Regions from separate parts of the Paenibacillus sp. W4I10 genome, predicted to be linked through region 1. Evidence: riboswitches for the same ligand, from Rfam matches in the RefSeq annotation. Region 1 holds a riboswitch; each other region holds the start of a gene.

Region 1 (5,723 bases):
GAGACGTTTGTGGAACTGCTTACCGTTACAATATCCGATGCCCAGCAGATTGCCCATCTCCATGCGACGTGCAGCAGCCTGCGGATGCACAATAAGTCCTGCCGCTATCAGGTCCTCCCAATCGATCAGGCTCGGAGCACCTTCGTATGAAGTATGTACACGCGCCAGAGCATGACGGATCGCCTCTGGTGAGGCATTCTCCACTCCAATGTCTCCTTTGCGCGTTGCATCGGCTTCCGGAATGAAGGCATGTTTGCAGCCAGGGACCTTATTCGCAATAATTTTACGAATGCGTTCGCCAGCATGATCCGGATCTGTCAGTACAATGACTCCCCGTCTCTCCTGAGCAAGCGCAATCCGCTTCAGAATGCGTTGGTTGATGGCTGATCCACCTGTTTCTATTGTATCGGCTTCAACGGCCCGACGGATGGCTACCGTATCGTCACGGCCTTCCACCACAATGACTTCTTTTATCATGTTCCATTTCTTCCTTTCTAACGCAAAAAGAAGAGGAATATCCTCTTCTCTGCCAAACGGCGGGGGAGACTGAATTCAGACTCCTCCGCCGCATATTCCGCATGAATCATTCATGCAACTATTTTATAGCATTCCCATTTCAAAGTAAAACGATTTTAGTTCGCTTCCGGCTTCACCGGACCGATCACGTAGACCGTCTTGCCTTTCTTACGTCCAAAATTCAGGGCATGCTTCACACTGTCATAATACACATCAATTTTGTTGCCTTTAATGGCACCGCCTGTATCTTCCGCACGACGGAATCCCAGACCTTCGATATATACCCACCAGCCAATTGGAATGACTTTGGGATCAACCGCAATGGTGCGTCCTTCCGTTACACGAGTACCGGAAGCTGTTTTAGTTCCAATGCCAGGCTCTTCGGAAGAGTAGGCAGTCATGGATACATTTTTAAGTACTTTGGAGTATTTAAAAGAAGTCCCGGATACGGTAATTACTTTGCTGCCCGAGGCAGATGTTTTCTTCGAGTTCGTTGTTGTAGCCTTTTTGGTTGTTGAAGTCTGAGCTGATACGGTCTGAATCTCTGGTTCTTTCACGACCGGTTTTGCTTTGGTGCCGACAGCAATCACTTTATCTACACGATTATTCGCGACAGATTTGCCGACCATTTTTTTGGAGACCAATTCTCCATCCTGAAATACCTTTTCGATGTGCTGTACAAGTTTGCCTTCTTTGCCGTTCACAACGACACGGTTATCCCCTTTGTACAAGCTAGGGTCAGCCGTTTTAATTACTTTGTAAGCGATCGGATGTTCTACATCCACTGTACGCTTTGTTACGCGCACTACACGAATCTTCATATCCGCTTTGATCGAAGTTCCAAGCGCCGGATACACTTTATCATTACTTTCAACTTGAATACCTGATTTTTGAATTGCATCTTCTACCGATGAATCGGTTGTATACAGAGTCTTGGTGTCTCCGTCTGCCGTAATGTTAACTGGAACGGCCCGCTCAATAACGATTCGGTCTCCATCTGTAATCGCCCCATTCATGGACATGGATACCTTATCGTGAGGGCTGACTGTGATCGACTGCTCCTCCAGCATTTCCTGAAGCATTCCTGTACGAGTCTCTACCACCTGAGCTTTGCCATCAATAACCAGTGAAATTTGTTTCCCGGCCTGACCGTAAACGACTAACAAGATCATGATTGTAAGCGCAATTGAGAAAATCGCGATCAATGCCATTTGACGCATGTTCTCATGCTTCCACCGCAACGCGAAAGACTTACTGGATGATCGTGACTCATGGGTCTCTTCTGGTTGGAATGTGCCCACTTCTCCGTCCTCCTTCATAGCCTCGCCGTCTAAAGTAATGCATGATGTCTTTGACGTGACTATACCAAATTTTCTACAGAACACAGATTGGACCAACATAATCCGGTTCTGCACCATGAATCAATCTTCGCAACATGATGTCATCCTCCTGAATACCTACCGTATGATGACAATATTTCTTTTATTCAAAAACAAAAAAGCCAAAGAAAGAGTGTAAGAGGAACTCTTTCGTGGCTTCCGAATGATTTTGAATATCGGAAATTCATGCACGAGGTTGCCTCTCTTTTTCCGCTTGCGAGGTTAGCTGTCGGGTTCGGGCGAAAGAGAGCCGCCCTATCTTGGGTCACCCGCTCATGGCGGACGCCCTTGAATTCACCCCGAGACCCAAAGAAGAAATCAAATACGACTTCGCAGTTCCCTTCGCTGCTTTTGGGTCAGCGAACGTTGCGCATCGGCCAAATACACCGATGTTTAAGCCCTATTGGTTCCCCCGCTCTCCGTTAACGGAGACTCAGCGAGACTGATTCATGAAAGTAATGTTGTTTCATCGGAAAGTGTCCCTTTGTTCATCCCCCGAACATCTGTCCAATTTTCCGCACAACAATTCACTGAAAAGATGATATCCTGTTTTGATGCATGTTGTAAAGCGTTGATCAAGTACGTTTTTCTGAATATTTGGTTAAAATATTGTAATATTCTTGATTTATTTGGATCAAAGGGCAAATTACCTCCGCTTACCTGCCTTTTTCACCTCATTTGCTCGTTTTTTTAACGAATTCCAAATCGTTCCATGGCATTTTTGGTTGTTATTGCAGCAATTTCCTCCACCGAAATGCCTTTAATTTCCGCAGCAGCCTCTGCAACCAGACGTACATGCGCTGTCTCATTTCGCTTTCCACGATAAGGGTGAGGTGTCAAATATGGAGCATCTGTTTCAATGAAAAACCGGTCCATAGGAACCTTCGCCAGCACCTCTTTTGGCTGCTTTGCATTTTTGAATGTGATCGGTCCTCCGAAGGAGAGATGGAAGCCCATATCGAGACAACTTTTGGCTGTTTCCCAGCTGCCCGAGAACGAGTGCATCACACCACCAACTTCACCCGCTTTCTCTTCACGCAAAATTCTTATGATATCCTCATGTGCATCCCGATTATGGATGACAATCGGCATGTTTACTTCACGCGCCAAAGCAATTTGTTGTCGTAATACGCGATGCTGTATTTCTTTTGGTGAAGTATCCCAATGATAATCCAATCCAATCTCACCGATCGCAACCACTTTTTCATGTTTGCATAAAGATGCAATCCACTCCAAATCGCCCTCCTGCATTGTGATCGCATCTACGGGATGCCACCCTACAGCTGCATATATAAAGTCATATGTTTCAGCGAGTTTCATTGTGGTTGGAATTGTCTCCCGGTTAAAACCAATGTTGATCATGCGACCAACTCCTGCATCCACAGCACGCTGAATCATGTCCTCGCGGTCCTCGTCGAATTGTGGTGCATCCAGATGTGTATGTGTGTCGAACAGCATCATGTCTGTATCTCCCTTCATGTCGAAATAACGACTATCTTCTTTTTCAAAATCAAATTTGTAAAATTCAATAATTCAATGACTCATACATAAAACATTTTGGGTATCTGTGTATTACATCATTACGTTTGTTTCTTCACAACTACAATATATAGAAGATATACGGATATTCTGATCTATATATTGCTAATTGTGCTCATTCTTCCTGCTTGCATTTACAAAATTATGTCGATCTACATATACGCCCCATTAAAGCAGATTACTGTATCATGAAAAATAGCTCTTTTAGAAAGTGTTTTGATATCGAAATTCTTCATCGGATTATACCCACACGATTACAAGAAATAGGGGCGTATATGTGACGGTAATTCGTGAATAATCGCATCCACCTTGTTTTGCGGGTAATACAAATGATGTTTCCCTCGGTGAAGCCCACTGATGGAACGGACAATGTCAGATACTTCTGACAACTCACGTAAATTGTCCTGTCGATCCAGAAGAAGAATCTGCTTATCTGTAGATTCATCCGGACGAAACACATCATACGGATTATCCGAGGGAAAATCAATTTCAAGATCATATTCGGGATCGAGACCAGCCTGTACAAAAGCTTCCCGAATCTCTTCCATCATTGTCAAGTCGACCTGTTCAAGCTCTACATACTTATATAACTTGCGATCCATAAAACGTTCGCATAACTCACTTAGAACAGTATCGTCCTCCTTGCGCCACTGCGTAAATGCCGTCTGAATTAAGGCTTCATCCAACTGCAAATATTCATCTACGGATAATTCTCCTGCAAATAATTGAGGGAGTGGATCAATCATGAAGCGAAATTTAAAACCATGCTGTATGAGTGTTTTTGCTCGCTTGAATATTTGCCGCAATATAATTTCAGAACTACGAGTTACCGGATGGAAGTAAATCTGCCAATACATCTGATACCGAGACATGAGGTAATCCTCCACAGCATGCATGCCTGACTCCTTGACTACAATCCGCCCATGATAAGGACGCAGCATCCGAAGGATACGATCAAGGTCAATCGTGCCGTAATTTACACCTGTAAAATAGGCATCCCTGAGCAAATAGTCCATTCGGTCTGCATCAAGCGGACTGGTCACCAAGTTCACCACAATCGGCTTTTCATACGTTTTTTGAATGACAGACGCTACTTTCTCAGGAAAATCAGGAGCATACCGTCTTAAGATCGCCCCTACTTCGGTATCACCTGTAATAATGCGACAAGTCCATTCTTCGTGATTCATGTCAAAAGCTTCCTCGATGGAGTGAGAGAATGGCCCATGCCCGAGATCATGAAGTAGAGCTGCACACAGAGCTACAATCTTTTCTTCCTTCGGCCAATCCGAATAATGACTTCTTTCAAATTGAGAAATGATCTTGCGTGTGATCTCATAAACACCTAGTGAATGTGAGAACCGACTATGCTCTGCTCCGTGAAAGGTAAGGTAAGATGTGCCCAGCTGACGAATCCGGCGTAAACGCTGAAATTCCGGGGTGTTAATTAACTGCCATATAACCGGATCTTGCACGTGGATATAATTATGTACCGGATCTTTGAATACTTTCTCTTCCGTTAAACGTTGTTCCATGTCGACTCACTCCTTTAATCTCTTTTATATTAACGCTTTGAGCTCTGCGATTCACCTAAGATTCGACACTATATGACGAACTTTGTCGAATTAAGTAGTTTTGTCGTTTTCCAAATCGACAAAGCTGACATTGAGGTTTAAATGCGAAAAACGGCTGCCAATCCCTTACCACCAGTAACCTTGTGAAAAACAGCCTTAATTTTAAGCTAATTTTAAGGTTGACTGATTTGGGAATCGTTGGTATGATGGGTATCATAAAACATAAAATAATGTCGAATAATGACAATGATAGTTAGCTGAGAGGAGCACTGATTATAATGATGAAATCAACAGGTATTGTAAGAAAAGTGGACGAACTGGGACGGGTAGTTATTCCAATTGAATTGCGCCGTACGCTCGGTATTGGTGAAAAAGATGCTCTGGAAATCTACGTTGACGGCGAGCGCATCATGTTGAAAAAATACGAGCCTGCTTGTATCTTCTGTGGTAATGCAGAGAACGTTACTTACTTCAAAGGTAAAATTGTTTGTAACGAATGTATTTCCGAAATCCCTGCACCTGTGACAAAATAAGAAAAACCAGGTATACTGGACTTATCTAAATTGTTATTTCTAACCTTTTTAATATTCCTTAATGACCTTCCCGGTGTGAACCCCACCGCGGAAGGTATTTTTTTGCCCGGAAGAGAATGAAATTTGTTTGGAATTTTTTTTGAGCCACTCTGCTCTTTTTAATATTCCACTAAGGTTGGATATAA
Region 2 (5,723 bases), 1.5 Mb from region 1:
ATTTGGCAAAGATCTGTTCGAGCTGGCTGAATTCAATCCAGGGGTGCAGAGCGCGTGCGAGTCTGATCAATCGTTTACCCATGGCGGCAGCTTGTTCTCTGAGATCTCTAGGGGTTCGCTGAACATGGACGAGCTTGTCGATTAGAGCTATCCGCCATGTATCCTTGTGATCTGCTGCGGTATAGATGCCTTTGATGGCCATACCTTCAAGACGAACGATGCTGGGATGCAACTGACAACGCATGAATGATTCGAGATCTTTAGCATTACGAATGGTACCCTCCCTGATATGGATATCCATGCCGAAGGAATGGGTGAACCCTCCAACCTGAATAGAGGAATCAAGCAGTTTGACATAATCGAGCAGCTTATTCCCACGGTTCACAATCATTCGCCTCCTGTGTTCGTTAAATGTCACTTAAAGTAACATTAATATTCCTTTTTGTTTGCTTTATGTTTAAAAGTCCGAATTATATGATAGTTATCATCCCATAAATGTCCGCTTTTTGTCAATGGTATCAGTGAAATTTAATGGATTAAATCTGGAATTTAATATTTGTGTTATTTTATATAACTCATTATGTTATTTTTGTGGCGAAGTGCAGGGAGGGCCATATATAAGGAAGGACTACATATAAATGAATCAACAAGATCGGCTCTTACCGAAAAAGAGGGGATCAAATCTAATAATATGCAGTTCATGGGTAAAGATGACGAGATTATGCGATTTTTGATGAAAATGCCTAGCTGAAAAAGTAGTATTAAAAAATACTTTACTTTTAGTTCTGAACCCGGTATAATCAATTCTGTTGCCGATTATTTACGACATGCGGTCGTGGTGGAATGGCAGACACGCTATCTTGAGGGGGTAGTGGGCGTATGCCCGTGGAGGTTCGAGTCCTCTCGACCGCATCATATGAACGATTAAAAAGAAGCTTTCCGTTATTGGAAAGCTTCTTTTTTTTGTCTTTTTCGAACAGTATGACATCAAAGTTGAGAAAAAAAGCCATCCATTACCGGGGCAAGACTGCTCTACCTTCCGGCTGTGGGTGGCCAATGTATTATTTTTGCAGCAAGTTTTTGATATCTTCTTCAATCTTGTCCGGTGTTGTTTTGGGAGCATAACGTTTAATTACCTCTCCGTTCTGATCCACGAGGAATTTGGTGAAATTCCATTTGATTGCTTTGGAGCCGAGCAGGCCAGGAGCTTCTGTGCTAAGGTGCTGGAAGAGAGGGTGAGCGCTTGAGCCGTTCACATCAATTTTCTCAAACATAGGGAAGCTTACGCCATAATTCATCTGACAGAACTCGGCAATATCGTCGGAAGATCCTTTTTCCTGTGCAAACTGGTTGCTTGGGAAACCAAGAACTTCAAATGGAGCATCTTGAAACTTGTCTTGCAGTTCTTGCAGACCTTTGAATTGAGGGGTAAGTCCGCATGAGCTTGCCGTATTCACAATCAGGAGCACTTTGTCACGGTAGTCGGACATTTCAACTTCTTGACCGCGAAGGGTATTCACTTTGTAATCGTAGACTGTCATCTAAATCGCCTCCATTTATTTACTCTTTCTTATATTATATTGGTTACAATTAAATATTGCAAAACTAATATGGTGTTATAAGCATCAAAACAGGCAAGTTGTGCAGAATACGTGAATGAATTGCGAAGTGATTTTCGTCAGAGTGAGAAATAGATAGATTTAAAGAGATGGATAGAGTATGACCTTATTGTAAGCGCTATTATATGTGAGTATTGCCGAAAATCTGTCGATTCGGTGATCTGTACGGACTTTACACCGTCATGACGCGGGTGTATGATTCATAACGTAATTTCAATTTAAACTAAATTGTACCTGAAAAACGTAACAAACGATAATATCGCTCGATCTTATCCTTAAGATATACGAACGATGTTTTAATCGCTGAGTTTCCATTCATTGATGAGTGGAAAACGGGGGAACCAACAGAATGCGCTGTCCAGGACAGTAGGCATTCATGGGGTGAATTTTCCGGTGACAGCCGGAAATAGGGCGACTCTCGCGCCCGAATCCGTCAGCTAACCTCGTAAGCGTTAAAGGGAGAGGCAACAAGCCGTACGCTGGTTCATGGTGTTTTCGCCATGGGTTATTTAAGAAGCGTTCGGGAGGCCTTGGTCCCCCACGCTTCTTTTTTGTTGTCTTTTCACGCCAAGGGAGGAACGAATGATGGATACTGAGATGATCTTAGTGACTGCTCCAAATGAAGCAGGACGCAAATTTATCAAATTGCTGATGTACAAAAAAATGCCGTTTGCCGTTCTAACCAACAGTGCAGGGGAAGAGCGCAGACTCCGTAGAATCGGAGTAGAACATGTCATTCGCATGAATACGGCTGCAGCTCAAAAATGGTTTTTGCCGCAGGGCAGCGTAGGCAACGTGTTTATTTTCGAGAACAGCCTGAATCTGACCTGTCGTTATTTACAGATCTGCCGTTCATGGACATCGAAATCCCTGTGCGTCATTACGGAGCAGAGTCATCCTAAGGGCATCTATCGGGGCATGGGCGCAGACCGGATTGTATATTCGCTCAATGGGGAAGTTGGCTTTCTCCTCAATGGTTAATGCCATAGCTTGTGATTGCTCAGGTGTAAGGTGCCTGTTATAATTGAATGTATCGATAAACGGAAGTTTGAGGAGACTCATGCATGATGGTGAGTCTTCTTTTTTATGGGTTTAAAGGTGAACGCGAACTTTTAGATTAGGATCAGGAATCACCTGTGGCTTACAAGGAGGAATTGGCGTGCCGGATGTAGGTGGATTGAAATGGTTGTTTTTTGATGTTGGAGATACGCTGGTGGATGAATGGGAGCCGGTTGATGATATTATCGGACAGTTCGTCCGCGAAGCCTGTGCATTGGGGTATCCGGTGAAGATTGAGGCGGTACGCGAACTGTTCGCGAACTGTTACCAGAAATATGAGCAATGGCCTATGAGAGTGGCGATTCGCACATTTGTTGAAGACGAGGGACACCAGAAACAGATTCAGGACAAGTTGAAGTTTCAAAAAGATCTTGAACGTCCTTTTCCTTCAGCGGATTCCGTTCTTCAGCAGTTGTCACGGCATTATCGCATTGGTATTATTGCCAATCAGAGTCCTGGAACGGAAGAGAGACTGGAGAGCTACGGGTTGCGGAAGTATGTTGATGTTCTGGCATGTTCGGCTGAAGAAGGAGTGTCCAAGCCAGACCCTGAGTTATACGCTGTGGCCTTGAAGCAGGCCGGTTGTAAACCGGAGGAAGCCGTCATGATCGGCGATCGGATCGATAACGACATTATACCTGCTCGGAAGCTGGGCATGCGTACGATTCGAATTATGCAGGGTTACGGAAGATTCCAGCCAGAACTATCGGATGACAAACGTGCGGATTGGACTGTGGATTCATTGGATCAACTCCTGCCATTACTGATACCAAATCAGGATTAGATTTAGATGGTTGTTTATTGGAGTTTGAGTTTTACTATAAAAGGAAACATGTTGCTGTATTGCAACAATAAAGGCTGATCAACTTGGGTATTGCATACCAGAGTTGATCAGCCTTTTTAGTATTTAGTCGATTAGAACGAGATTAGAATAGCCGGATCGTTTGAATGATCAGATATACATTCAGCACAACGATAACAGCTGCAATGAACCATGAGATGATTTTGAGCCACATTTTGTTGGCGAATGCACCCATGCTTTTTTTATCACTTGTGAACATCACCAGGGGAATTACAGCAAAGGGCAATTGAAGAGACAGCACGACCTGGCTCAAAATGAGCAGTTCTTCTGTGCCATGTTCTCCTGCAATGGCTGTCACAATTACCGCCGGGATGATGGCGATCAGACGTGTGACCAGTCTGCGCAGCCAAGCCGGAATTCGAATGTTCAGGAAACCTTCCATAACGATCTGCCCAGCGAGTGTACCTGTAAGGGTAGAGTTCTGACCTGATGCTAATAGCGCCACACCGAACAGAATACTTGCAACCGTAGTACCCAATAGAGGTGTCAGCAGATGATAGGCATCTGCGATCTCGGCAACCTGCGTCATACCAGCACTGTGGAATACAGCAGCAGATACAATCAGGATGGCCGCATTGATGAACAGGGCGAGTGTCAACGCGATTGTAGAATCCATGGTCGAGTACCGAATAGCTTCTTTTTTACCCTGTGGTGTCTGTTCGATCTGACGCGTCTGCACAATGGAAGAATGCAGATACAGATTATGCGGCATCACGGTTGCTCCTATAATACCAATGGCAATATAGAGCATAGCCGGGTTTTGCAGAATCTCAACATTTGGTACAAAACCATGGAGAACACCGCCCATATCCGGTTTTGCCAGAAACAGGTCAATACCGAAGCAGAGGGCAATGGTTGCCATCAGCACAATGACGAGAGTTTCCAAAGCGCGGAAGCCTTTGTTTTGCAGTACAAGAATCAGGAGTACATCAACTGCAGTGATGATAACGCCGTATAACATGGGTATGTTAAATAACAGCTTTAATGCGATGGCAGAACCTATGACCTCAGCCAGATCGGTAGCTGCAATGGCCAGTTCACACAGAATCCATAACATCATGACAACAGGCATGCTGAATCGTTCACGACAGGCTTGAGCCAGATCCCGTCCAGTGACGATGCCGAGCTTGCCAGCCAGCGACTGAAGGACAACGGCCATCAGGTTCGATAACAGGATAACGGATAACAGGGTATACCCGAACTGCGAGCCGCCTGCGATATCTGTTGCCCAATTCCCGGGGTCCATGTAACCTACGGCAACGAGGTATCCTGGGCCTACAAAGGCGAGGAATTTCTTCCACCATGCAGCATTCTGCGGAACTTTCATGGAACTATGTGCTTCTCCAAGGGAAGGGGCCATGCCCGCAGTAGACAATGATTCTCTTGAAGGAGCGTTGAACGGATTTTTTTTACTCATACGATAATCACCTGACTTTGAATTATTGATTTGGAAATATTGTTGCGGAACAAACCGCTCATGATATATCTAAATTTTTATGTTTATTGTTACATTGTACTCCTTCAATTATTTTTGTCTAGTGCAACTTTTATGTATCAGCACAAAATTTCGGTTGCAGCTTGAAGATGCCCCTCCGTATATTACCCAACCTTAGGGAAAATACAGCCATGGCATTGAAATGCATGAAAATAATAAAGTTGTAAAAGCTGATAAAGATATAAAATTGCGTTTCAAAATGAGCCAGAAGTTTAAATTGAAAGGAAGGCAGTAAAAACTATATGGATAAGGGAGAGATTCTTAATGGAAGCTTTATATACAGCAGTAGCGACAGTTAAAGGTGGACGTACAGGTTCCGTGACTTCTTCGGATGGCGTGCTTAAGCATGACCTGAAAATGCCAAAAGAGCTTGGTGGCTCCGGTGGTGAAGGTACTAACCCTGAGCAGCTTTTTGCCGCTGGATATGGAGCATGTTATGAAAGTGCCCTTGCCAATGTAGCACGCAAAGCAGGTGTGAAATTGGAGGATGTGGTCGTTACAAGTAACGTATCCATTGGTAAAGACCCTGCGGATGACGGTTTCCAGCTGTCTGTTCGTCTGGACGTTAGCATGCCTGGTGTAGATCACAGTCAAGCAGAGGAACTGGCCCGCAAGGCGCATGATTTCTGTCCATATTCCAAAGCAACACGTGGCAACATTGATGTTGTTTTAAACGTAGTCTAAGATT
Region 3 (5,723 bases), 3.9 Mb from region 1:
TGATTCCGTTGAACGTTTGAATGACGGCATCAAGAGCATTAATACCTTCGTGTGGACTTGCAGCAGCATGTGAAGATCGGCCATGGAATTCAAATTGTACTGCATCAATAGCCAGCGAGCTGCCTGACTTTTCGTAGGCATAATATGGATGCGCCATGAGAGCGACATCACAGTCATCGAACAAACCTGCTTCTGCCATTGGAACTTTGGCACCACGTGTCTCTTCAGCGGGTGTGCCAAACACTTTAATCGTTCCACCTACTTCATCCAGAATGGATTTCAGCCCAACAGCAGCTCCAAGACTCATCATGCAGATCAGATGGTGTCCACAAGCGTGACCGATCTCCGGTAAGGCGTCATATTCACACAATAATGCAATGGTAGGGCCGGGTTTGGCGGCTGAATAGGTTCCGATAAAGGCTGTCTCCAGTCCAAGGATTGGAGCTTCTACAGTGAAACCGTGGTAGACCAGTTCTTCTTTCAAACGGGCAGAAGCGAGATACTCTTCATTTCCCAGTTCGGGGTTGGCACCGATATATGATGAAATGGCTTTAAAACGGGAAGCATATTGATCAATAACCGTCAGAATTTGTGATTTGTTAGCTGTCATTAGTAAACTCCTTATGCAAAAATGAAAATAATTCATTGATTATATCATGTTTGCTTCAATTTTTCAGAAACAAGTCAAGATTTGTAATGTCAAAATGCATTGCATAATCATGCATTGTACTTTATAATGACTCAGTCATCAACATGAGAAGCATACAAAGTATTGTAAGGGGAGAGAACAAGGTTGAAATTAATAAGTCGTTACACCATAATGCTGTTGACCTTTGTCGTTCTGCTGACAACTGCCGTTCCTGTGGCATTTGCAAGTGGAACTACAGATAATTCAAGCAGTAAAAAGCTGGTGCTCGGTACAAGTGCCGATTTTGCACCCTATGAATTCCATAAAGTGATTAATGGCAAAGATGAAATCGTCGGTTTTGATATTGAGATCGCCAAAGAGATTGCCAAAGATCTTGGCGCTGAGCTTGTGATTGAGGATATGGGCTTCGACGGTCTTCTGCCTTCATTGCAGAGCGGGCGTGTTGATCTGGTAATTTCAGGTATGACGCCGACGGATGAGCGGAAGAAAAGTATCGATTTTTCCGACACCTATTATAAATCAAAACAAGTGATTATGGTTCGCAATGTGGATAAAGACAAATATCCAACCATGGCAGAACTTGAAAATGCGAAAATTGGCGTTCAGAAAGGCTCCATTCAGGAAACGATCGGACAGAGTATTCCAGGAGCGAAGCTTACTGCGCTTGATAAAATCTCGGATATCGTGCTTCAACTGCAAACAAAACGCATTGACGCGGCAATCGTTGAAGATACCGTTGCTGCAGGTTATCTGGACGATATCATTGGACTTGCTGCTGCTGTTCCGGACGAAGAGCAAGCAGAAGCGGCAATCGGGATTCGCAAAGGTAATACCGAGCTGCTAGCTGCAGTAAATGGAACACTGGAGCGATTGAAAAGTGAAGATAAAATCAATCAGATGGTGACGGACGCCAGCCTCTTGATGGCGGATAAAGCGAACAAATCACAAAATATTTTCCAAGTATTCTGGGAATATAAAAGTTTCTATGCTACAGGTGTAGGATACACACTTCTGTTGTCTGCACTTGGGGTTATCTTCGGGGTAATTATTGGATTGATCATCTGTTTGTTCCGTTTGCATGACGCTGCAATCTTGCGCTGGATCGGTACTGCTTACGTTGAAGTGATCCGTGGCACACCGATGCTGGTACAATTGATGATTATTTACTATGGTTTTTCCCTGAGCTTTGGCATTAACTTCACTGCACTTCAGGCAGGTATCATTACACTTTCAATCAATAGTGGTGCCTATCTGGCGGAGATTTTCCGTGCGGGTATCCAAGGTGTGGATCGTGGTCAGTTGGAGGCAGCGCGTTCATTAGGTATGGGCAGAGGCGCCGCGATGCGTTATATCATATTGCCACAAGCCTTCAAAGCTGTATTACCAGCGATCGGTAATGAATTCATAACTATCATTAAAGAATCCTCCATTATCTCCGTTATCGGTATGGTGGATATTATGTATCAGGCAAGTGTAGTCAAAAACATTACGTACCAAGGATTGAGTCCATTTTTGATTGCAGCAGCCATCTACTTTGTAATGACGTTCATTTTGTCCAAGCTGCTGGGACGACTGGAAAGGAAGTTGAGTGCAAGTGATAGACGTTAGACAATTACACAAATCTTATGGTAATAACGATGTGCTTAAGGGCATTAACGTGACGATTGGCAAAGGTGAGGTTGTTGTGGTCATCGGCCCTTCCGGTTCAGGTAAAAGTACATTCTTGCGTTGTTTGAACCTGCTGGAAAAGCCTACCTCGGGAGAGATTGATTTTGAAGGCGTGTCAATCACGGACCCCAAACACAATATTAACGCAACTCGTGAGAAAATGGGCATGGTGTTTCAGCACTTCAACCTGTTCCCACACAAAACGGTAGAGCAAAACATCACGATTGCTCCGATTAAAGTGAAGAAACAATCCACTCAGGAAGCGGAGAAAATTGCCGCTGATCTGCTTAACACCGTGGGCTTGTACGATAAAAAAGATACATTCCCGAATCAGCTGTCCGGTGGACAGAAGCAGCGGATCGCCATTGCAAGAGCATTGGCCATGCAGCCGCATGTGATGCTGTTTGACGAGCCTACTTCGGCACTGGACCCCGAGATGGTCGGTGAAGTGCTGGATGTCATGAAACGTCTTGCAGAAGGCGGGATGACCATGGTCATCGTAACGCATGAGATGGGTTTTGCACGTGAAGTGGGAGACCGGATCCTGTTCATGGATGGCGGGGTTATTGTAGAAGAGGGAACACCAGATGAGGTGTTTGGAGCACCGAAAAATTCACGTACACGTGATTTTCTTGCCAAAGTACTCTAAATGAAGTAATTCAAATAGCGTTACTGACTTCGAGTCGGTAACGCTATTTTTTATGCGCATTAATCACTTAAAGATTCGAAATGTAACTTTTCTGTTACCAAATATAAAGAAGTCGGTTCGCCCAAATTTTCTGAATTATCCAGTATTCTTACAGTTGATGACATGCTAAAAACCATTTGGCAAGAATTACTACAAGTTCAGGTTACAAAATTGTGATATATTGAACTCTGCCGAAACTACCGGACAGGGAGTGCGGGGGATGTAACGATGCAGATTGTGCAGGGGGAAGAACTACAGCACACTGCTTGGGGTGAATTAGGGGTACATAACGTTTCAAATGTAATGAAGAACCTATAGGGTGGGCTCCTCATCCGAATCCGACAACTAACTTCGCAGGCATAATGAGGGAGGAAGACCATGATTAACAAGAAACGTATAGCCAAAACAGCAGTAGCATTATTGACAACAGCAATGCTCATTCAAGCCGTTCCGGCTCACGCCGATTCAGTTCATGTGGCCAAAGAAGGGGATACCTTCTACACCTTATCAAAACAATATGGAGTAGCAATGAACACGTTGGTTAAAGCAAACAACGACATTTCACCTTACAACATTTATGGTGGTTTGAAAATTACGATTCCCGGTAAGGCAAACAATGTAGCTGCCGCGGCGACGGAGAGCAAGACCCAAGCCAAAACAGTTACCACAGCGAGCTTGGACGTTAATGCAGATAACAAAGTGGTTCAGGCCTGGGGTAAAACATTCGATTACAGCAAAGCTGTGAACGTAAAAGCAACGGCATACTCTGCAGATCCGTCTGAAAATGGAGGCTGGGGTGCAGTCGATTATTTCGGAAATGACCTTGAACTGGGTACGATTGCAGTTGATCCAAGTGTAATTCCACTCGGAACCAAAGTACTGGTAACTGGTCACAGCCATCCAGGATTGCCAAAAAAAGCTTTTGTAGCCACAGCACGTGATGTGGGCGGTGCAATCAAGGGTCACCGGATTGATATCTTTATCCCGGGTAGCAAACAGTCTGTAAGCTCATTTGGTTTTCAGGATATCGAGCTGTACATTCTGAAGTAGAGAGAAAATAAAATTTAAAATGAATTCAAACAGGGTGTCTGCCAGTCGCTAATTCGCGATTGAACAGCACCCTTTTAATATTCTCATTTATTTGCTATCACGGTCATTCTAATCTTTGGCCTTTGGCAATCCCAGCATTTCGTCCAAGGTGACCAGTTCATATCCCCGATTACGCAATTCCTCAATGATTTCAGGCAAAGCCTCAATCGTACCGTTCAGATTTGATCCTACACCGCCTCCAGCATGTTGTAGAACGATGGAGCCAGGCTTCACGGCAGACAGGATGTTATCTTTCACCTGTTCCTTTGAAAGGCCTTTCCAGTCCAGGGAGTCTACGTTCCAGTTCACAATGCTATAGTGTTGTTTGGCAGCCCATCTCAGCTGTTCTTCATTAATGTCTCCATAAGGCGGCCGAATCATCTTGGGCGTATATCCCGCCAAACGTTGAATAATATCTCCGGTATGTAGAATTTGTTTACGAAAGGCATTCATCGACAGCTTACTGAATTCAGGATGATTGTAGCTGTGATTACCAACCATGTGCCCTTCCTTAACGATGCGTTTCACCAGATCCGGATGTTTCTCAGCACGACTACCCACGATGAAGAATGTAGCTCTGACATTGTATTTCTTCAATACATCCAGCACTTGGGGAGTAAATCGTGGATCAGGTACATCATCAAAAGTCAGTGCAACCTTCTTGGTTGAAGGACCATTGGTTTTGAACGTATCGGCATATTTTTGACGTAACTGTCCCAATGTCAGTTGTTTTTCTTCCGTAGAATCCGAACCTGATACTGATTCACTTGGCGGGCTTGAACCATCCCGTGATGAAACTGGAGCATGATATCCCCCGAGAAAAATAACGATAACCATCAGCATAATGAGGCGTACACGCATAATAACGGCCTCCTTTTCCAAAATGACGTTCTCCTTGGTATGCCCGGGGGTCTCATAAAATATGCGTAGTGTGAGAAGTTTCATTGCGGATTTAGCTTATGACAGCCATAATTCCTCCATATAAAACATATAGAAAAGGATAGGTGGATAGGATATGAGTACATATGATTTGAAATCCATACGTTTACAGGTGATTGAAGCAGGAGAGGATAAGGTTTTTCTCGTTACCGGAGGAAAGGCGCATATTGGTGCCGTAGCCACGTTCTACGTGGATCATGAGCGCGTCAGCGGGACGACGGTACATATTCCGGGGCATAAGGAACAAGAGCTGTGTGAGCGGCTTGCCCGAAAGGCTGCCCTGCAGCTGAAAGTAACCGTTACGGTGATCATGGGTATTCATTTTGATTCCATCACGCGGATGCAGATCGACGAAATCGTGCAGACTGCAGAGAGGTTGATGGAGGATCATCTGAACAAAGATAAGCGGTCTTCCTGACATAAGAGCCATCGAATGTTTTGATTTTATTTGCTAAAATTGAAACGAGTTGTAGATTGTTACGTATGTATGGTTATATACGATGTAATATCGACTAGGAGGAATAACATAATGTCCATTTTCAAACGTTTGCGTGATTTAACCATGTCTAACATCAACGCCATTATTGACAAGGCGGAAGATCCAATCAAGATGACGGACCAATATATCCGTGACATGCAAGAGGATCTGGAAGATGCGGAGAAAGCAGTAGCTCAACAGATTGCCATTGA
Region 4 (5,723 bases), 2.2 Mb from region 1:
AAGTAGTGAAATTCAAACTAAAAAAAACGATTAATGTTCTTTTGGCCTGTTTAACAGCCCTGCCTTTGATGTTAACCCCGACAAATGTGTCAGCAGCCAGCGATGCCAACATTAATTTGTCCTCGGAAAAACAGCTGATTAAGGGCTTTGGGGGCATTAACCTTCCTGCTTGGATTGGTGATCTGACTCCCGCTCAACGTGAAACTGCTTTTGGTAACGACCAGAATCAGTTAGGCTTTTCAATTCTCAGGATCTACGTTGATCCAGATTCTAATAACTGGTATCGTGAAGTTGCCACAGCCAAACGGGCTATTGAAAAGGGGGCTATCGTATTCGCATCCCCATGGAATCCTCCGAGCAGTATGGTTGAAACATTCAACCGCAATGGTGACACCAATGCCAAACGTCTGAAATACGACAAATATGCCGCATATGCGCAACATCTGAACGACTTTGTATCCTACATGAAAAATAACGGTGTAGATCTGTATGCCATTTCGGTACAAAATGAACCGGATTATGCTCATGACTGGACCTGGTGGACTCCACAAGAGATCCTTCGATTCATGAAAGAAAATGCTGGTTCCATTCAAGGTACCAAAGTCATGGCACCTGAATCCTTCCAGTACTTAAAGAACATATCCGACCCAATCCTGAATGATCCGCAGGCCCTTGCCAACATGGACATTCTGGGAGCACATACGTACGGAACTCAGATTTCGAATTTTGCCTACCCTCTCTTCAAGCAAAAAGGAGCTGGCAAAGAACTGTGGATGACTGAGGTGTATGTTCCGAACAGTGACAACAATTCAGCAGACCGCTGGCCTGAAGCACTAGAAGTTTCCTATCACATGCACAATGCCATGGTAGAAGGTGATTTCCAGGCCTATGTGTGGTGGTACATCCGCAGACAGTATGGTCCGATGAAAGAGGACGGTACCATAAGCAAACGCGGGTATAATATGGCCCATTTCTCCAAATTTGTACGGCCTGGCTATCTCAGAGTGGATGCAACCAAAAACCCGGATACGAACACATTTGTTTCTGCCTACAAAGGGGATAACAAGGTCGTTGTCGTAGCAATTAACCGTGGAACTTCGGCCACAAGCCAAAAATTCGTTCTGCAAAATGGTAATGCCTCCACGGTGTCCTCATGGATTACGGACAGCAGTCGCAACCTGGCAAGCGGGGCCTCGCTTAACGTATCCAATGGAGCCTTCACGGCACAGCTCCCACCTCAAAGCGTAACAACGTTTGTTGCCAACATTACTGGCGGGAATAACGGCGGAAATACAGGTAGTGGCACTACTTATGAAGCCGAGACCGGAACAACTCTTACGGATGCTACCATTGAAACGATCTACCCAGGTTACACTGGCTCCGGGTATGTTAACTTCAATGCAATGACTGGTTCAGCCATTCAATGGAACGCCATTAACAATACGATTACAGGCACCAAAAATGTAAAGTTTCGTTATGCGCTGGAAAGCGGCACTCGGAACATCGACATTTTTGTGAACGGAACCAAAGTCATTAGCAACGAGCCCTTTCCGGCTACGGGAAGCTGGTCCACATGGGTTGAAAAAACAATACAGGTCCCCATGAACACGGGGACCAATACATTGAAAGTGGTCACCACCGGATCCGAAGGACCGAATATTGACAGCGTTAATGTTACCGCAGCACAATAAACGTTCCGTATGGCTAATGGAAGACATTTGCTGTACGTGCAGCTAAGCACTAAGTACTCAAATCTAAGTTAATGTTATATCAAAAAATGCAAAAAAAGACTCCTTAAGCGTTAGCTTAAGGAGTCTTTTTATTAGATGCGGTCGAGAGGACTCGAACCTCCACGGGGGTTAGCCCACACGGACCTGAACCGTGCGCGTCTGCCAATTCCGCCACGACCGCATATTGTATCTCCGTGATCAATATCGGCGACAAGAAATAATATATCATGCGGAATCTATCATGTCAACACTGAAAATAATAACAATAAAACCCGAACCAGACGTCCATGTCGATTCGGGTTTTACCTTTAACTATTAATAGCTTGGTTCATTAAAACGGAAGCATACTGCAAATTACAGCTTGGAAGGCCAGTTGCCATACCATGCGTAACCGCCTCTTCTTTCTTTATCAATATCACTTAATTTGTATTTAACTACCCCGTCACGACCAATAAAGATTGGTCTATCCGTTCCTATCTCATAGAAGCGTGCCCAAATTGGTGCAGCTTTGGAATCAGCGATAATTTTACTATCTCCATTAGCTCTTTCATATTTGTACCCCGTAATTTTCACCTTGTTAAACCAAGCCTCCGCTCCTTTAATGGATGCGGTAATTTTAGCGTTAGCAGGTCTGGTTTTCAGAAATTTAACAATCGTTACACTCTCTCCAGCTGTCAGCGATGGCACTTCGTAGATTCTTGCGCTCGCTGGTTTAAGGGAACTGGAATCATGTTGTTGTCCCCATGCTGTCAGCTTACCACCTGAAACGACTTGTGTATTCAAAATCGCCTCCACACCTTTGGCAACTGAATTTTTACTACGGTTAGCAAGTGTGCTGTCGATAAACGAGAAATCACCTTTGCGTGCTGCTACTTCATCCAGCATGATCATTACATTAATCATGGCATCATCATTGTAGGTAATGTGCTTGTGATATCCGGAGCTTTGGTAAACTTGTGGCCATCCGCCGTTTGAATACTGCATGTTGATCAAAAAGTTAATTCCTTTGATTGCAGCTGTGGAGTATCGCGGATCATTTGTCTTTTTAAATTCCTTCGCCAATCTTCTAATTTCTGAGTATGTAGCCTTGTTGTCAATCGTGGACTTCGCCCACTCTCCACTTGTCTGTTTATAATCTTTTCTCCAACCTCCATCCGGCAGCTGGTTCTTCAAAATATCAGAAATACTCGCTGTAGTACCCGATGCATCCGCAGCAGATACCGTCCCTACAGGAAGAACTGCCATTCCAACTGCTGAGAACACCATCGTACATGCCAGGACAAAAGTAATTATTTTCTTCGCTTTCAAATGTAACACTCTCCTATGTTCATTTTTATAAATCTTCCACTTCTACTTTACCTATGATATACGCCCCCAAACCTCCTTTATTTGTATTTATCGCATAATAAAATCAATTTTAATCCAATATGTGGATTGGATAATCAGATAATATGCAAAAATTCGATTTTTGTCAATATATGCAACTTAATGAATATAATCTCTCTAATTCTACATAACGGGATAGTTCTTTTAACTCATGACAAACCTATTTATTTATCCAAATTCGTCTTAAACGAATCATTAATGACGTTTTTGTCATGAATGATTCCCAAACTTGATCCCTTCTTTCATATAAAAACCTTAATTCCGCTAACATTGAGGTATTACGAAGGGTTTTAAATGGGTTTGACAATTACGCATTTATGCAATATAGTTTCAAATAGTTACAAAAACTTAATTATTCATTGCCGAGTTTCATGTTTGAAAACGGGGGAACCAATTTGGGTGAATTATTCTTATACATAGGAAATATAGGGAACCTTCTACCGAACCCTTAGCTAACTCCGTAGGCATCGAAGGGAGAACATTGATTTTGAAAAAACTGATTATCTCCATTTTTGGAGCAGCTGTATTATTTACATCCGGGGCAACAAGCACAGAGGCAAGCAGTATCAACTCCGTAGTGAACAACATGACAGGTATACCTTACAAATGGGGTGGCACGACTGTAGCCGGCTTCGACTGTTCTGGTTTTATGAGATATCTTTTCAACAAATACAGCATTGAATTGCCACGTACTTCACAGCAGCAAGCCAAAGCAGGTACGCCTGTATCGAAAAGCAACATTCGCACAGGTGATCTGGTGTTCTTCAATACGATGGGCAAAGGCATTTCACATACAGGTGTATATATCGGCGGCGGACAATTCGCTCATGCCTCCAGCAGTAAAGGTGTAAGCATCACGAAGTTATCGAATCCATACTTCAATGATCGTTACGTAACAGCACGTCGGGTAACTGGACAGTTTATGTATGATAAAATGTTAGGTAAAATGTAATTCACATACAAAAAGGCATCGGTTATTAACCGGATGCCTTTTTTGTTTAACCATTTTTTGTCTTCAACTGCTTTCTTAAACAATGTAAAATGTTTTAGGAAATAAAAGGAGATGAGGAGAACAATTGAAAAAGTTAATGTTTGTTTTAAGTTTTGCTATTTTAGTAATAGGTAGTTTAGGTTGCAGTAGTGAGAACGAAAAAGATTTTAGAGATGTTTCATGGGGGACCAAGATCGACAAAGTCATTTCAGCCGAAGAAAAGAATGGGAACTCAGGCTATGAAGAGGACGTACATAATGAACATGAGAAAAGTATCGAATATTCTAATCTTGTAGTTCTGGGTAAGAAAGCAGATGCCAAATACGTTTTTATTGATTTATTAGACAATGATAGCATTCTGGAAAAGATGGAAGAAGGAAAGGAATTATCAGAGGAATTAAATAACCCCAATACAACAGAAACAAGGAAAGAAGAGATATACAAAATAATGGACCAGCGCCTTGAAGAAATGGAAAATGCAGCAGATGAATATCCATTAGATGACTTCTTGCTCCACGAGGCCACATATTATTTTGGTATGTTAAATAGTCAGGATTCTGATGAAATTCTGGAAGAGCTAACGAATAAATATGGTCAGCCTGGAAGTAAGACCTTCGATAATTCCATTACATATTTCTGGGATACTGATCGCTCTAAGATTGAATTTCGTCCTGAACGGTACTCCACAATAAACTATACAGCAAACTACTCCGTTATGGAGAAATTTGCTGATGTGGACAAGTATAATAAAAAAGCAAACAGTAAAGAAAGTAAAAACGATCTTTAAAAAAGCAGGGTTATACTCCCATATTGAAGGGAAGTATAACCCTGTTACTGTTTCACAATGTTTTTTTATATTAATGCAGTGCCTTTTGCACTCGCATCGCACCCTGAGACAGGGCATGTCCTCCTCCAACAGCTCCGGCCACGGCTACGGTCTCCATAATCTCCTGATCTGTTGCTCCCTTGGCACGGGCTTCTTCTACATGGTAGAAGGTACATACCTCATTGTTGGCAAACAATCCAATACCAAGCGCAATTAGCTGTTTTGTCTTGGCATCAATCACGCCAGGTTGGAAACATTCTCCGGTAAACTCATGATATGACTTCACCACACCTGGCAGTACATCGCTTAATGCTCCAATCTGATCCTTGTAGGCATGAACTTTATCATTCATCAATGTCATGGCTCGTAGCACACCCTCTCGGCTATAGTTACAGATCTTCCTCACTGTACCTATCTTCTCTCCCGAGTGAGTCAATTATGCCAAGAAATCATGGTAATTCCAAACATTTAAACGCTCATCGTCCCTGCTCAATTATAAGCGATTGCTACTCACCAAGTGGACTCTGGCGAGGCTCGCTGAACAGCTGATATTTGTAACTGCGATCCAGCTTAACTACACGTCGATTCTGACGCCGGATAAGTACCTGCTCGCCATCCCAGGCAACAACAATCCCGGTTACATCGTTAGATTCCAACTCGTCCCGTACTACTCTTACTTTCTCACCTGACAGACGCAGGGCGTCCAGTTCTGTATCACTGATCATCTTCATGGCTCCTATATTCCAAATTTATTTACAAAAAGAGACCTAAATGAAATGTCATTTAGGTC

What was found. A riboswitch is a leader RNA that binds a small molecule or an ion and turns the genes downstream of it on or off. The one in region 1 is predicted to bind cyclic di-AMP.
Region 2: it holds a riboswitch for cyclic di-AMP, as region 1 does, so the genes downstream of both, QF049_RS16380 (HAD family hydrolase) here and QF049_RS23270 (resuscitation-promoting factor) in region 1, are expected to answer to the same signal.
Region 3: it holds a riboswitch for cyclic di-AMP, as region 1 does, so the genes downstream of both, QF049_RS05585 (3D domain-containing protein) here and QF049_RS23270 (resuscitation-promoting factor) in region 1, are expected to answer to the same signal.
Region 4: it holds a riboswitch for cyclic di-AMP, as region 1 does, so the genes downstream of both, QF049_RS12995 (C40 family peptidase) here and QF049_RS23270 (resuscitation-promoting factor) in region 1, are expected to answer to the same signal.

Annotation. Positions count from the first base shown of each region.
Region 1 is NZ_JAUSXX010000001.1:5,152,790-5,158,512, forward strand. Features, by position in the region: gene rnmV (ribonuclease M5) at 1-477, opposite strand, end outside; gene QF049_RS23270 (resuscitation-promoting factor) at 633-1,817, opposite strand; cyclic di-AMP (ydaO/yuaA leader) riboswitch at 2,091-2,344, opposite strand; gene QF049_RS23275 (TatD family hydrolase) at 2,586-3,356, opposite strand; gene QF049_RS23280 (HD domain-containing protein) at 3,689-4,966, opposite strand; gene QF049_RS23285 (AbrB/MazE/SpoVT family DNA-binding domain-containing protein) at 5,284-5,538, shown strand.
Region 2 is NZ_JAUSXX010000001.1:3,619,368-3,625,090, reverse strand. Features, by position in the region: gene QF049_RS16395 (urease accessory protein UreF) at 1-385, opposite strand, end outside; tRNA gene QF049_RS16390 (tRNA-Leu) at 830-912, shown strand; gene QF049_RS16385 (glutathione peroxidase) at 1,062-1,541, opposite strand; cyclic di-AMP (ydaO/yuaA leader) riboswitch at 1,911-2,086, shown strand; gene QF049_RS16380 (HAD family hydrolase) at 2,202-2,600, shown strand; gene QF049_RS16375 (HAD family hydrolase) at 2,779-3,462, shown strand; gene QF049_RS16370 (Nramp family divalent metal transporter) at 3,605-4,900, opposite strand; gene QF049_RS16365 (organic hydroperoxide resistance protein) at 5,300-5,719, shown strand.
Region 3 is NZ_JAUSXX010000001.1:1,209,348-1,215,070, forward strand. Features, by position in the region: gene QF049_RS05570 (M20 family metallopeptidase) at 1-610, opposite strand, end outside; gene QF049_RS05575 (ABC transporter substrate-binding protein/permease) at 794-2,257, shown strand; gene QF049_RS05580 (amino acid ABC transporter ATP-binding protein) at 2,244-2,966, shown strand; cyclic di-AMP (ydaO/yuaA leader) riboswitch at 3,185-3,381, shown strand; gene QF049_RS05585 (3D domain-containing protein) at 3,384-4,055, shown strand; gene QF049_RS05590 (polysaccharide deacetylase family protein) at 4,164-4,955, opposite strand; gene lpdD (prenylated flavin chaperone LpdD) at 5,110-5,451, shown strand; gene QF049_RS05600 (PspA/IM30 family protein) at 5,563-5,723, shown strand, end outside.
Region 4 is NZ_JAUSXX010000001.1:2,940,408-2,946,130, forward strand. Features, by position in the region: gene xynC (glucuronoarabinoxylan endo-1,4-beta-xylanase XynC) at 1-1,691, shown strand, start outside; tRNA gene QF049_RS12985 (tRNA-Leu) at 1,828-1,911, opposite strand; gene pelA (pectate lyase) at 2,085-3,038, opposite strand; cyclic di-AMP (ydaO/yuaA leader) riboswitch at 3,467-3,598, shown strand; gene QF049_RS12995 (C40 family peptidase) at 3,604-4,068, shown strand; gene QF049_RS13000 (hypothetical protein) at 4,193-4,894, shown strand; gene QF049_RS13005 (carboxymuconolactone decarboxylase family protein) at 4,965-5,294, opposite strand; gene QF049_RS13010 (hypothetical protein) at 5,440-5,658, opposite strand.